Rhodopseudomonas sp. BAL398: one gene and its partner. The protein of the gene in region 2 interacts with the protein of the main gene of each other region in a pairwise test. Links are inferred from orthologs where the notes say so. Each region holds a gene or a part of one and is shown on either strand. Other genes may lie near its edges.

What was found. The genes of interacting proteins can lie anywhere in the genome.
Region 1: the proteins of mobA (region 2) and glp interact in binary tests that used the Escherichia coli proteins (3 or more experiments, as listed by UniProt). The link is inferred for Rhodopseudomonas sp. BAL398 from one-to-one orthologs.

What each region holds. Positions count from the first base shown.
Region 1 is NZ_CP133111.1:1,312,335-1,319,507, forward strand. What follows is about bases 2,682-5,650. They hold glp (gephyrin-like molybdotransferase Glp), read left to right. Parts: upstream 2,682-3,544; coding sequence 3,545-4,756; downstream 4,757-5,650. Other genes in these bases: RBJ75_RS06265 (acyl-CoA thioesterase), read left to right, coding at 2,682-2,896; RBJ75_RS06270 (hypothetical protein), read right to left, coding at 2,947-3,321; lexA (transcriptional repressor LexA), read left to right, coding at 4,923-5,633; RBJ75_RS06285 (ComEC/Rec2 family competence protein), read right to left, coding at 5,646-5,650. Also shown: RBJ75_RS06250 (Hsp20/alpha crystallin family protein), read left to right, coding at 1-473; RBJ75_RS06255 (flagellar motor protein MotB), read right to left, coding at 569-1,417; RBJ75_RS06260 (HAD-IA family hydrolase), read left to right, coding at 1,743-2,372; more of RBJ75_RS06265, read left to right, coding at 2,417-2,681; more of RBJ75_RS06285, read right to left, coding at 5,651-7,173. UniProt on the Escherichia coli protein: Catalyzes the insertion of molybdate into adenylated molybdopterin with the concomitant release of AMP.
Region 2 is NZ_CP133111.1:300,025-307,503, forward strand. What follows is about bases 1,826-4,585. They hold mobA (molybdenum cofactor guanylyltransferase MobA), read right to left. Parts: upstream 3,636-4,585; coding sequence 3,015-3,635; downstream 1,826-3,014. Other genes in these bases: RBJ75_RS01375 (alcohol dehydrogenase), read left to right, coding at 1,826-2,101; RBJ75_RS01385 (sulfurtransferase TusA family protein), read left to right, coding at 3,764-4,003; RBJ75_RS01390 (DUF6496 domain-containing protein), read left to right, coding at 4,219-4,584. Outside these bases: RBJ75_RS01370 (IS110 family transposase), read right to left, coding at 1-712; more of RBJ75_RS01375, read left to right, coding at 1,049-1,825; ligD (DNA ligase D), read left to right, coding at 4,712-7,479. UniProt on the Escherichia coli protein: Transfers a GMP moiety from GTP to Mo-molybdopterin (Mo-MPT) cofactor (Moco or molybdenum cofactor) to form Mo-molybdopterin guanine dinucleotide (Mo-MGD) cofactor.

The DNA of each region.
Region 1 (7,173 bases), 1.0 Mb from region 2 along the record:
GGAATACGCAACCGCTCGCCCGTTATGGCGAAAGCAGCGATCCGTTCCTGTCGCTACACCGCGAAATGAACCGTCTGTTCGACGACGTGTTTCGCGGCTTCGACGTGCCCACCCCGCTTACTCGGCTGGCGCCGCTCGGCACCGGCTGGCCGAAGCTGGAGATCACCGACAACGACAAGGAGCTGCAGGTCTCCGCCGAGGTCCCGGGCCTCGAGGACAAGGATATCGAGGTCCTGCTCGATGACGGATATCTGACGCTACGCGGCGAGAAGAGCTCCGAGACCAGCGACAAGGACCGGCAGTTCAGCGAACGGTTCTATGGCCGGTTCGAACGCCGGATTCCGCTGGACTACCAGGTCGCCGAGGACAAGGTCAGCGCGACCTTCAAGAACGGCGTGCTCACCGTAACCCTGCCCAAGGTCGAGCAGGCGGCCAGCAAGGCGAAGCGGATCGCGGTCGAGAGCAAAGCGTAATCGCGCGTTGACGTGACGTCGCTTCGGGCGTGGGCCGCCGGCCCGCGCCCGAATGCTGCCGGCCATGATATGAGCGCTTCGTATGACTGCTGGTATTACGGCTTCAGGTCGGGCGGCAGCGGCGGATTTTCCCGCATCAGACTGATCGTAACCCGGCGGTTCGCCGCCAGCATCGGCGCGTCGGGAAACAGCGGTTCGCCATCGGCCTTGCCGGCCACCGACAGAATATGACTGGCCGGCAACCCCTCGCGTTTCAAAATCTGGCGCACCGCATTGGCGCGGTTGGTCGATAGATCGAAGCCGTCGTAATCGCTATAGGCGGGCACCAGACCGGCCGCAGTATGCCCGGTGATCGATATCCGCAACGCCGTCGCCCGCAACGGCGCGGCCAGTTTCTGGATCAGCAACGTGGTGCGCGGATAGGGCACGAACGAGCCGTCCGGAAACATCGGACGCCCGTCCTGATCTGTGAGTTCCAGATTAAGCCCGAGCGGGGTTTCCTCGAACATGACGTTCTTGGAGATCTCCGCCAATTCAGGCAGGTCCTGCAAGGCCTGACGCAATGAGGCCGATGCCAGCGCGAATTCGCGGTCCGCTTTCACCTGCGAGGTTGCGCCGGCCGAGCCGCCGCCCTCCTCGAGCCGCGGCGTGTTGCTGGCCTGATCCGGCGAGACCTGAAGCTTGCTCTTGATCGCGCCCTGGACCGGGACGCCGTCGGTCTCGACAACGCCGGCGAACCGCGATTCCTGCTGGACGCCGAACGCGTCCCGCATCGAGCCCGCGACGATCTGCAGCTTCTTCAGATCCTGGGTCGAGAACGATACCAGCATCACAAAGAAGCTGACCAGCAGACCCATCAGATCGGCGAAGGTGACGAACCAGCCATGCGTGGCGTGCTCCTCCTCCGGCTTTCGTTTCGATCTCGATTTCACGATCCCGTTCAGCACCGGATCGTGCCCGGATGTCGACCAGGCCGCAGCGCCATGCCAGCGCGCCGCCGCAGCCACGCCATCGCCGTCATCATGGCGACGGCTGTGCCGAGGAAATTTATCGCTGAGTCGTGATTGACGGACATGGGCGGATCGGCGCTGATGAAACGTGGCGTCGCGGTCCGGCGCATTCGCATGTTGGTCGCACCGCGGCGCTTGCTGTCTTAACCCGTCGGCCATTACCAGCGGTTTAATCAACTTGGTAAGTTCTTTGTCACCATCCGCGCTTCGTCGGTGTCATAGTCTTCGCCGGTTGATCGATACCTTTGATGCAGGATTTATGATGACAATGGATCTCAAGATCGGGGCGGCCGACGCATTGCTGTTCGATCTCGGCCGCGTCGTGATCGATATCGATTTCGAGCGGACGCTGGCGCGATGGGCGCATCATGCCGGCTGTCGTCCGGAAGACCTCGCCATCCGATTTTCCCGCGACGATGTCTATCAGCGTCACGAGCGCGGCGAATTGGACGACGCCGAATTCTTCGCACGGCTGCGCGAGGCGCTCGGACTGACGCTGTCCGACGCACAACTGCTGGACGGCTGGAATGCAACCTTCATCGGCGCAATGCCGGGCATCGTGCCGCTCTTGATGCGCGCGGCCAAGCATGTCCCGCTCTATGCGCTGTCAAACACCAATCCGGCCCATGTCGCGCATTTCTCGCAGCATTTCGCCGATCTGTTGGGACATTTTCGCGACGTGTTCTTGTCGTCCAACATCGGGCTGCGAAAGCCCGATGCGGCGGCCTTCGCCCATGTGGTGGCGGCCATCGGCATCGAGGCCGAGCGCATTGTATTCTTCGACGATCTGATCGAGAACATTGAGGGCGCGCGGGCCTGCGGATTGATCGCCGTGCAGGTCAGGTCGAGCGACGACGTGGCGCGCGCACTGGATGCGTTGGGGTTGTAACCGCCCGGCGACGCTCCGTAGTCGAGACGTGAATGAAGGATCTCATGAGCAGCCCTGCTACCGAATATGACTGGGATTACCCGACCCCCTTCACATTGACGCTGACGCCCGGCGTCGCCGATATCGACGGGCTCAACCACACCAATAATTCGGTCTATGTGCGCTGGTGTGACAGCGTCGGCTGGGCGCATTCGGAAGCACTCGGCCTGAATTTGGCCGACTGGCAGCGGCTCGATCGGGCGATGGCGATCCGTCGCGGCGAATATGACTATCTGCTGCCCAGCGTGCTCGGTGACGAATTGCTGCTCAGCACCTGGATCACGCGCAGCGACGGCCGGCTGATCATGGAACGGCGGTTTCAAATGATCCGGCCGCGCGATCGCGCCACGGTGATGCGCGGCCGCTGGGAATTGGTCTGCATCGAGATCAGCAGCGGCAAGCCGCGTCGGCTGCCGCCGGCGTTCAACGACATCTATCTGCCAGCGATGGTCGCGGTGCCGCCCACGGACCATGCGCCTGACTGAGTGTCCGATCGGCCGCAGCGCGGCTGGCGTCCTGGTATCAAGCCCCCCTGTTATGGGGTCGGCAGACGCTGGCAATCCATCGAATAGACCAATTCGCCCTTGGCGGTGCGTCCGATCGGCTGGCACGGGGCTTGGCCCTGACCGCCGGCACTGGACGTTGCGGCAGGCGCCGTGCCGGCATTCGGCGACGCCGCCACGTCCGCTGGCGCGGCGGCGCTTGCGGCGCGAGGCGCCGCCGCGGGTGCGGCGACAGGCGCCGTCGCGGCGCTGGGCGGCGCGCTGCTTTCCGGCGGGCGATAATCATCGCTGAAGCTCGGCATGGCGCCCTTGCTCCAGTCGTGCCGGATCGAATAGGCGGTGATAAAACCGATCGCCCCGAGGGTGGCGACGATCCGAAACAGCCACTTCGCAAAATTGTCCTGCATCTATGCGCTCCCAATCTTTGCCCGAGAGTTTCAACAGCCGCCGTGACGCTGCTAGAGGGGGCACGCGCCGATCACAATAATGATTTCGTTGGGGATGCGCGACCGCCTCACCATCAGCGCGCGGCGCCTTGCGCAAAGTGCGGCATCGACATAAGCCGGACACCGCGTTACCGCGCCCCACACCATCGTCCCGCAGGCGCGCGAATCCAAACCGGAGACTGACATGGCCCTGATGCCGGTTGCCGACGCCCTGTCGGCGGTGCTCGACGGCGCGCTGCCGCTGCCCGAGGAAAGCGTCGCGCTCGACACCGCGCATCGCCGGGTTCTGGCGCGCGATCTTGCCGCCCTGCGGACCCAGCCGCCACAGCCGATGTCGGCGATGGACGGCTATGCGGTGCGGGCGGCGGATGTCGCCACCGCCGGCGCCAGGCTGCGGGTGATCGGCGAGGTCGCGGCCGGCCGGCCGGCCGATGTGGCACTGCGTGACGGCGAGGCGCTGCGGATCTTCACGGGCGGGGTGATCCCCGCCGGCGCCGACACGGTGGTGATCCAGGAAGACACGCTGCGCGACGGCGACATCGTCACCATCACCGAAGCGGCGCAGCCCGGCCGGCATATCCGCCCGGCCGGAATCGATTTTGAGACGGGCCAGGTGCTGCTGCGCCGCGGAACCAGGCTCAGCGACCGTGATCTATCGCTGGCCGCCGGGATGAACCATCCGATGCTGCCGGTGCATCGGCGCCCATTGGTGGCGATGCTCGCCACCGGCGACGAATTGGTGATGCCGGGCACCGAGCCGGGTCCTGGACAGATCGTCTATTCCAACGGCTATGCGCTGCGGGCATTGGCGCGTGATGAGGGCGCCGAGATCACCGATCTCGGCATCGCCGCCGATACGATGGAGGCCACCACCTCGGCGATCCGGCGGGCACGCGATGCCGGCGCCGATCTGTTGGTCACCACCGGCGGCGCCTCGGCCGGCGACCACGACATGGTCAAACGCGCGCTGGAGGCCGAAGGCGTCGATCTGGCATTCTGGAAGATCGCAATGCGGCCGGGCAAACCGATGATGCATGGCCGGCGCGGGGCGATGGCGGTGATCGGCCTGCCCGGCAATCCGGTGTCGTCCTATGTCTGCGCCTTCCTGTTCATGGTGCCGCTGATCCGGGCGCTGGCGGGACGCCACGAGGTGCACCACGTACCCCAGCCGGCCAAGCTTGGCGGCGACCTTCCCGCCAATGACCAGCGCCAGGACTATGTCCGCGCCCGGCTCGAGATCGACCCGGACGGACAATTGCTGGCGACGCCGGTGCAACGCCAGGATTCCTCGCTGCTGGGCAAGCTCGCCGCGGCGCAGGCCCTGGTGATCCGTTCACCATTCGCCCCGGCGGCCAGCGCCGGTTCGGCCTGTACCATCCTGAAGCTCCCCTTGTAGCAAAAGCTCAAATTGTTACCGGCAAATTATGGGGTTGCAGAACACATATGGAACATATAGTGTTCGTTCATGATTTGTTTCTGGCCGTGCGGTTCTGGCAATCTGCATTTGGGGGCTCTTGTGGCGCCTTGCGGAACATGCGGCGACAGACTGGGGATTGGTCGAGATGCTCACGCGCAAACAATATGAATTGCTGCGATTCATCAACGAGCGGCTGAAGGAAGCCGGCGTCCCCCCCTCGTTCGACGAGATGAAGGATGCGCTGGATTTACGCTCCAAATCCGGCATTCACCGGCTGATCACCGCGCTGGAAGAGCGCGGCTTCATCCGCCGGCTGCCCAATCGCGCCCGCGCCATCGAAGTCATCAAGTTGCCGGAGATGGGCATCAATCCCGGCGGCAACGGCCGTCGCGGCTTCACTCCGAGCGTAATCGAAGGCAATCTGGGCAAGGTTCGCCCCGCCAGCTCCAACCCCGCCGAGGATGATTCCAGCCGCAACGTCTCGGTGCCGGTGATGGGCCGGATCGCCGCCGGCACGCCGATCGAGGCGTTGCAGACCCGCAGCCACACCATCAGCGTGCCGCCCGACATGCTCGGCGCCGGCGAGCACTACGCGCTGGAAGTGCGCGGCGATTCGATGGTCGATGCCGGCATCCTCGACGGCGACATGGCGCTGATCCAGCGCCATGAGAGTGCCGAGACCGGCGACATCGTGGTGGCGCTGATCGACGAGGAGGAAGCCACGCTGAAGCGGTTCCGCCGACGCGGCGCCTCGATCGCGCTGGAGCCAGCCAACGCCTCCTACGAAGTTCGGATCCTGCCGCCGAACCGGGTGCGGATTCAGGGCAAGCTGGTCGGGCTGTATCGTAAATACTGAGGCTGTTCGCGCTCAGTCGGTGTCGCGCTGATCGGTTGGCGCGGGCGTTGCGTCGACCGGCGCCGCGCCCCGCGACGAAGTGCTGATCCGGGCCGTCGTGGCGTTCGGATCGGCCGGCGCCCAGGGCCGATCGGTGCCGCGCGGGCGGACCGCGTCGATTGCCCATCCATCGCCCCCATCGCGGCCGCGCCGCAAGGCCAGCGCGCCGCCGCGGCGCCATTGCTCCGGACCGATCAGCCGCGCCGCGCAATCGTCCGGCGCAGGCAGCGCGCTGACGATCACGGCCGCGCGCGTGCAATCATCGTCCAGCGCCTCCGGGCGCTTCGCCAGCGCCACCAGCGCGCCGTCCGCCAGCGCCGTGACGCAGCCGTCGGCGTCGCAGGATACGTCTTGCGTCAGCGACCCATCGCCGCCCTGGCGCGAATCGCCATCCGCCGCCAGCCATTCCTTGAGCAGGAAGGCGTCGTTGCCGCTCTGCATCAGCCGTAGCCGGCCGTCGGCGCCCCGTACCGCGACTTGCCGGCCGTCATCCGACACCCGCATCGCAGGCTGCGGCTTCAGCAGCGCCCAGCCCGCCGCCACGGCGATCGCCAGCGCACCGGCAAAGCGCAGCGGCGTGCGCAACAGGGCGAGCGCAATCATCCCGATGGTGGCGAGCAGGAGCGCTCCGGTGCCGAACGCCGCGACCCGGCCGATCGCGCCGGGCAGTGCCGCGACCCATTGCGCCACCACGATCATCCAGTCGATGCCGATTTCCATCAGCCGCCAGAACACGCCGTCGAAGCCGAACGGCATCGCCACCAGCCCCAGCAGGCCCGCCGGCATCACCAGGGCCGAGACCACGGGCATTGCCGCCAGATTGGCCAGCACCCCATAGGGGGTGGCGCGGTGGAAGTGAAACGCCGCATAGGGCGTGGTGGCCAGGCCCGCGACCAGCGACGCCAGCGCCAGCATGGCGATCTCGCGGCCGCCCCACAGCGCCGCGCGCGCGGTCGCCGAGTGGTCGGGCGCGGCCAACAGCGCCGGCATCCCAATCTGGACCAGCGCCACCAGCCCCAACGTGGCGGCGAACGACATCTGGAAGCTCGGATGCACCAGGGCTTCCGGCGCGATCAGCAGCACCACTAACGCGGCCACCGCCAGCGTCCGGAAGGTGATGGCGCGGCGATCGACCATCACGGCGATCAGCACCACGGCGGTCATCAAAAACGAGCGCTGCGTCGCCACCTCGGCGCCGGACAGCAGCAGATAGAACGCCGCGGCCGCCAGCGCCGCCGCGGCAGCCGCTTTCTTGATCGGAAACGTCACCGTCAGCGCCGGGATCAGCGCCAGCAGCGCGCGCACCACGAAGAACACCACGCCGGCCACCACCGCCATGTGATAGCCCGAGATCGACAGCACATGGCCGAGCCCGGAGATGAACATCGCGTCGTTGACCGGCGTCGAGATCGCGTCGCGCCGCCCGGTCAGCAAGGCGGTGGCGATCGCGCGCGTGTCGCCGTCCAGCGTCAATCGGATCCTGGCATCGATGGCGTCGCGC
Region 2 (7,479 bases):
TGAACACGGCCGGATCGGGAACGCTGGCGGCGACGGCCGAGGCGATCAGCGGCCCGACGCCTGGAATCTGATCGAGCAGCTGACTGGTCGGATTGTGTCGATGCGCTTCGGCGATCTCGTGCTCCACCGTCGCGATCGCCTGGTCGAGACCTTGCAGATGCGAAGCCAAGCAATCGACGGTGGTTTTGGCGAGCTGCGGCAAATCGGCGTCCGCCTGCGCCAGCGCGATCAGTTCATCGACCCGGCCGATGCCCTTGGCGGCGACAACGCCAAACTCGGCGAGATGGCCGCGCAGCGCATTGACGCTCATGGTGCGCTGCTTGACCAGCAGTTCGCGGGACTTGTGCAGAATCAGCACCGCTTGTTGCTCAGCGCTCTTGATCGGCACGAACCGCATCACCGGCCGTGACATCGCCTCGCAGATCGCCGCCGCGTCGACCTCGTCGTTCTTGCCGCGCTTGACGTAGGGCTTGATGTAAGCCGGCGGGATCAACACCACCTGGTGCCCCATCGCGACCAGCTCGCGCGCCCAGTAATGCGCCGAGCCGCAAGCCTCCATCCCGACCCGGCAGGGCTCGATCCGCGCATAGAACTCACGCAGCTTCGATCGCGTCAGCTTGCGCGAGATCGCCCTGCCATCCTCGCTCTCGAGCCCGTGAAACTGAAAATAGCTCTTGCCCAGATCGAGTGCGGTTCTGATAAACTTGGTCATGGACGGCCTCCCTTTCTGTGGCGCTCCGGCGACCACGTCTTGGCACTTGATGCCGTTTAGGTGGGGCCGTCCACACCATCATTCCGGGGCGCGAGCCCATCAGGGCGAGCGAACCCGGAATCTCGCGGCGACCGCTTGCGCCTTGGCGAGATTCCGGGTTCGCGTGCGGCTTGCGCCGCCCGCGCCCCGGAATGACCAGCCTCGGCAGCGCGCGCCCCGGAATGACGCATCCTCGGGCTTCGGGCCAACCGAGCATTGGACGATGCGCTGGCTGTCGACTCCCGGCCGTCCGCCGTGGCATATCGGGGGATAACAAAAACAATCGGGAGAAACGCCATGAAGTCTTTTCGGGTCACCGCGTTCCACCAGCCGCTCAGCGAAGTCGACCGGCCGACGCCGGAATTGACCGGCACGCAGGTGCTGATCCGGGTCAAGGCCGCCGGGGTCTGCCATAGCGATCTGCATCTGTGGGAAGGCGGCTATGAGCTCGGCCATGGCCGCAAGCCGCTGTCGCTGGCCGATCGCGGCGTATCGCTGCCGCTGACCATGGGCCACGAGACCGTCGGCGAGATCGTCGCCGCCGGCCCCGACGCCAAGGATGCCAAGATCGGCGATATCGCGCTGGTCTATCCGTGGATCGGCTGCGGCACATGCGCGGTGTGCCAAGCCGGCGACGAGAACATGTGCCTCAAACCGCGTTTCCTCGGCGTCTATTGCGACGGCGGCTATTCGGACGAATTGATCGTGCCGCATCCGCGCTATCTGCTCAGCCTCGACGGGCTCGACCCGGTCACCGCCGCGCCCTATGCGTGTTCGGGTGTCACCACCTACAGCGCGCTGAAGAAGCTCGATTTCTGTCTCGACAGCCCGATCGTGATTTTCGGCGCCGGCGGCCTCGGCCTGATGGCGCTGTCGCTGCTCAAGGCGATGGGTGGCAAGGGCGCCATCATGGTCGACATCGACGCCAAGAAGCGCGAGGCGGCGATCGCGGCCGGCGCGCTCGGCGCCGTCGATGGCGCAGCATCCGATGCGCTGGAGCAGCTCGCCGCCAAAGCCGGCGGCCCGATCCGCGGCGCGCTCGATCTGGTCGGCAACGCCCAGACCGCGCAACTCGGCTTCGACTGCCTGACCAAGGGCGGCAAGCTCGTCATGGTCGGCCTGTTCGGCGGCGGCGCGCCCTGGGCATTACCCCTGATCCCCATCAAGGCGATCACCATCCAGGGCTCCTATGTCGGCAATCTGCGCGAGACCCAGGAGCTGCTCGACCTGGTGCGGTCGAAAAAGATCGCCCCGATCCCGGTGACGCCGCTGCCCTTCGCCAAGGCCAACCAGGCGCTGACCGATCTGCAGGCCGGAAAGCTTGTGGGACGCGCGGTGCTGACGCCGTAGGGCGCGCTGCGCCGCATGGCCGGGCGCGCTGCGCCTCATAGTCGGGCGCGCCGCGCCTCATGGTGAGGAGCGCGCCACTTGGCGCGTGTCTCGAACCATGAGGATCACCACCTCATCCTTCGAGACGCCCGGCTGCGCCCTGCGGGCTTCGCCGGGCTCCTCAGAGCCTGACTAAAAATGCGATCAACAACACGCGGGCCTTCAACGCCGTCATTGCGAGGAGCGAAGCGACGAAGCAATCCAGTCTGCGCTTGCCGCTCTGGATTGCTTCGCTATCGGTCGGCGCTACGCGCCGACCTCGGCTCGCAATGACGAAATCGAACTTGATGCGCTCAACCTGCTCCGGGCTTCTGTTGGAAGCTTTTACAGTTTGAGGGTTGCATCGATTCAACCGAGGTCTAATTGTCGTTTCGTGTTTCGCAACCGGATTAACTTATTTAAAGCAATTGACTATTGTGGCGTGGGCGCTTGCCATCTGGAACTTCACATTCTGGTTTAACTTCAACTTGAGTATGGAGGTCAGCATGATTGCACACGTTGATATGTTTGGTGTAGCAGCGGCGCTGTGGAGCCTGGTTGGCAAGCTACAATCCACGCAGGGATAGCGTGTAATAGATAACTCTGTGGCGCGAAGAGATGCCGCAGTGGGGGTTCGAATCCCTCACTCCACTCAGTTCGAAAGGGCGCGTTCGTTGCCGTGCAGCGCGATGCGCCAGCGGCCTAATCCCTCCCCCTTGGGGGGAGGGTGGATCGCCGCAGGCGAGCCGGTTAGGGGCCGCGAGCACAGCGGCTGTGGCAACCCCCACCCGACCCGGCTTCGCTGCGCTCGCTGGGCCACCCTCCCCACAAGGGGGAGGGAGAAGAGGTGCGGCGACTGCGAGCTTTCAGATGCAACCTCGCGCGACAGTCAGCGTCACCCCCCATCCAACTCCGCCAGCCGCTCCGCCTCGGCCACATCCTCCAGCGTATTGGCGTTGAAGAACGGGTCGAGCGGGGTGGTCGGCCAGTCAACCGTTGCGAGCTTATAGCGCGCGGTGAAGCGGCCGACTTTGCGGATGTCGTCGGCGGTGAGCGCGTGGCGCAGCTCGTCGCGTAACGTGACGTCCCACAGCCCGATCACCGGATGGGATTGGCCGGCGGAGGCGGCGACGGCGAGGCGGGCAGCTTCGGCGATGCGGGCGTGGTCGAGCCGCGCCACCAGGTCGCGCGGCAGGAACGGGCAATCGGCCGGCGCGCTCAGCATCCAACGGGCCTGCGGGCGATTGGCGGCGATCCAGTCGAGCCCGGCCAGAATGCCGGCGAGCGGGCCGGCGAAGCCGGCGATGCTGTCGGCCGCGATCGGCAGGCCGAATGGCGCAAAGCGCGCCGGATCGCCATTGGCGTTGAGCACCACGCCATCGCATTGCGGCGCGACGCGCGCGATCACGCGCTCGAGCAGGCTGCGGCCGGCGATGGTCTGCAGCGGCTTGTCGCCGCCGCCCATGCGGCGGGCGAGGCCGCCGGCGAGAATGACGGCGACGGGACGATCGGGCATCTGGATACTCGCTATGGTTACGCCTGCTGGCCTAGCCGCGTCGGCGCGGCTAGGCAATAAGGCCAAGCCTCCAACAAGGGCCGGCCAAGCCGATTGACGCTGGCGGCCGGCTTCGCCATCGTCGCGCCATGGCCACCACCATGCTCGATCTGACCGGCTTGAAATGCCCGCTGCCGGTGCTGCGCACCCGCAAGGCGCTGAAGACGCTGCGCGGCGGCGACCGGCTCGAAGTGCATTGCACCGATCCCTTGTCGGCGATCGATATTCCGACCCTGGTGCGCGAGACCGGCGACCGCGTCGAGGTCACGCGCGGCGAGGGCGTCATCGTGTTTGTCATCGAGAAGGCCACCGATCGCGCGCCGGACTGAGCCTGTGCGATCGTGGTTCGTCATTGCGAGCCGAGGGCGGCGCGCAGCGCAGTCCGACAGCGACGCAATCCAGGGGCGGCAGGTAGAGCCTGGATTGCGTCGTCGCTACGCTCCTCGCAATGACGACTTTGAACGTCGCGATGCGTGCGTCAGGCATCGCTGCGGGAACCATCACCGTTGACGTCAATTGCTCTTTCTCCAGCAGGGAGGACGATATGGCCCGCAAATATTCCAAGAAGGCCGCCGCCAAGGTCGAGCGCGCGATGAAGAAGCGCAACGCCGGCACGCTGAAGAGCGGCGGCTCCGGCAAGACGGTGAAGAGCAAGAAGCAGGCGATCGCCATCGGCCTGTCGGAAGCCCGCGCCGAAGGCAAGAAGGTGCCGCCGCCGAAGAAGAGCACGAAGACCGGCGCCAAAAAGACCACCAAGAAGACCGCCACCAAGACGTCGAAGAAGACCTCAAAGAAGACTGCCAAAAAAACCGCGACGAAATCAGCCAACAAGACATCGAAGACGGCGGCGAAAAAGGCCACCAAGAAGGCGGCGAAGAAGTCTGGCAAGAAGACCGGCAAGAAAAAATAGGCATCGACCGCAAGGCTGGCTGGCGACCCGGGATTGCCGCTCCGGGATTGTCGCTCCGGGCTTGTCATTCCAGGTTGGGTTGCATGATGATGAGACGGACGCGAGATGCGCGTGGTGAGGAGTGGCCGTGGCGCAGAAGAATCTGAATCTGTATCGCAGCAAACGCGATTTCGAGACCACCGCGGAGCCCTCCGGCGAGGGCGCGGTGACGCCGTCGAAGCGGCGACGCTTCGTGATCCAGAAGCACGACGCCACGCGGCTGCATTACGATCTGCGGCTGGAATTCGACGGCGTGTTCAAATCCTGGGCGGTGACGCGCGGGCCGTCGCTCGATCCGCATGACAAGCGGCTCGCGGTCGAGGTCGAGGATCACCCGCTGGATTACGGCGATTTCGAAGGCACGATTCCGAAGGGCCAATATGGCGGCGGCACGGTGCAGCTGTGGGACCGCGGCTATTGGGATTGCGACGATCCGGCGCGCGGTTTCAAGAAGGGTGATCTCAAATTCACCCTGGAGGGCGAGAAGCTGCATGGCGGCTTCGTGCTGGTGCGGATGCGGCACGACCGCAATGGCGGCAAGCGCACCAATTGGCTGCTGATCAAGCATCGCGACGACGACGCAAGCGACGGCGACGGCGAGGCGATCCTCAAACAGGATCGCTCGGTGGCGTCGGGACGGAGCATGGCGGAGATCGCCGCCGGCAAGGGCCGCGCGCCAAAACCGTTCATGACCGGCAAGGCCGCGCGGGTGAAACCCGACGCGGTGTGGGATTCCAACAAGGGGCTGGCGGCCGAGGAGCGCGCCGCGAACGGCAAGACGGCCAAGCCTGCCAAGACGAAGGCGGCGAAGACCAAGACCGCGAAGGCCGCGAAGACCAAGGCCGCCAAGCCGACCTCGGCCAAGGCGAAGACAAAGCCGAAGTCCGCGGGCAAAGCCGCGGCGGCGATGCCGGGATTCATCGCGCCGCAATTATGCACGCTGGTCGCGCGCCCGCCCGGCGCCGATGGCTGGGGCCATGAGATCAAGTTCGACGGCTATCGGATGCAGCTGCGCGTCGCTTCCGGCAAGGCCACGTTGAAGTCCCGCAAGGGGCTGGACTGGACCGACAAGTTTCAGGCGATCGCGGAGGAGGCCGCGGCGCTGCCCGATGTCATTATCGACACCGAGGTGGTGGCGCTCAACAGCGACGGCCATCCGGATTTTTCCGCGCTGCAGGCGGCGCTGTCGGACGAGACGACGGACAATCTGATCTGCTTTGCCTTCGACCTGCTGTACGCCGATGGCGAGGATTTGCGCGCTCTGCCGCTGTGGCAGCGCAAGCAGCGGCTCGATGAGCTGCTCAAAGCCACGCGCGGCCGGCGCAAGCAGAAGCTGATCCGCTATGTCGATCATTTCGAAAGCGGCGGCGACGCCATCCTGCAATCGGCGTGCAAACTATCGCTGGAAGGCATCGTGTCAAAACGGCTCGACGCGCCATATCGCTCCGGCCGCAGCGACAGCTGGACCAAGGCCAAGTGCCGCGCCGGCCATGAGGTGGTGATCGGCGGCTGGAAAACCACCGCGGGCAAATTCCGCTCGCTGCTGGTCGGCGTGCATCGCGACGATCACCTGGCCTATGTGGGCATCGTCGGCACCGGCTTCGGCCAGGATACGGTGAAACGCATCATGCCGGCGCTGAAAGCCGCCGCCAGCAAGCACAGCCCGTTCGGCGGCGACAATGCGCCGGCCAAGAGCGCCGACACGCATTGGGTGCGGCCGGAGCTGGTGGCCGAGATCGAATTCGCCGGCTTCACCGGCGCCGGCATGGTGCGGCAGGCGTCGTTCAAGGGGCTGCGTGCCGACAAGCCGGCCGAGGAGGTCGAAGCCGAGCAGCCGGCGAAGGTCGCCATCGCCAAGCCGACAGGCGGCGCCAAAGACAGTCGCAAGACCGGCAGCAAGGCGGGCGCCAAGGCCGGTGCCAAGGCCAGCGTCAAGGCCGGTCCCCAGGCCGCCAGCAAATCCGGCCGGGCCGAGGTGATGGGCGTGGCGATCTCCAAGCCCGACAAGGCGCTGTGGCCCGGCGACGATGGCGCACCCGTCACCAAATTCGATCTCGCCGACTATTTCGCCGCGGTCGGCGACTGGATGATGCCGCATATCAAGGGCCGGCCGTGTTCGATTGTGCGCGCGCCGGACGGCATCGACGGCCAGCAATTCTTCCAGCGCCACGCCATGCCGGGCACTTCGAACCTGCTCGAACTGGTCAAGGTCTCGGGCGATCGCAAGCCCTATCTGCAGATTGATCGAATCGAGGGCCTGGCGGCGGTGGCGCAGATCGGCGGTCTCGAGCTGCATCCGTGGAATTGCGCGCCGGGCCGGCCGGAAATTCCGGGCCGGCTGATCTTCGATCTCGATCCGGCGCCGAATGTCGACTTCGCCGCGGTGATCGCGGCGGCGAACGAGATGCGCGAACGGCTGACCGCTGTCGGCCTCGAGAGTTTCTGCAAAACCACCGGCGGCAAGGGGCTGCATGTGGTGACGCCGCTTCGGGCCGGGGCGAAGGACAAGGTCGACTGGAAACAGGCCAAGGCTTTCGCGCAGGCGATGTGCCAGCGGATGGCGAGCGACAGCCCGCAGCTTTATCTGCTCAACATGTCGAAGAAGCAGCGCGAGGGTAAGATCTTTCTCGACTATCTGCGCAATGACCGGATGTCGACCGCGGTCGCGCCATTGTCGCCGCGCGCCCGGCCTGGCGCCACCGTCTCGATGCCGATCACCTGGGCTCAGGTGAAGAATGGACTGGATCCCAAGCGCTATCGCATCGGGACCGTGCCGGGCTTGCTGGCGAAGAGCAAGGCTTGGGCGGATTATGATAAAGCAGAAGCCCCGCTGAAGGCGGCGATGAGCAAGCTCGC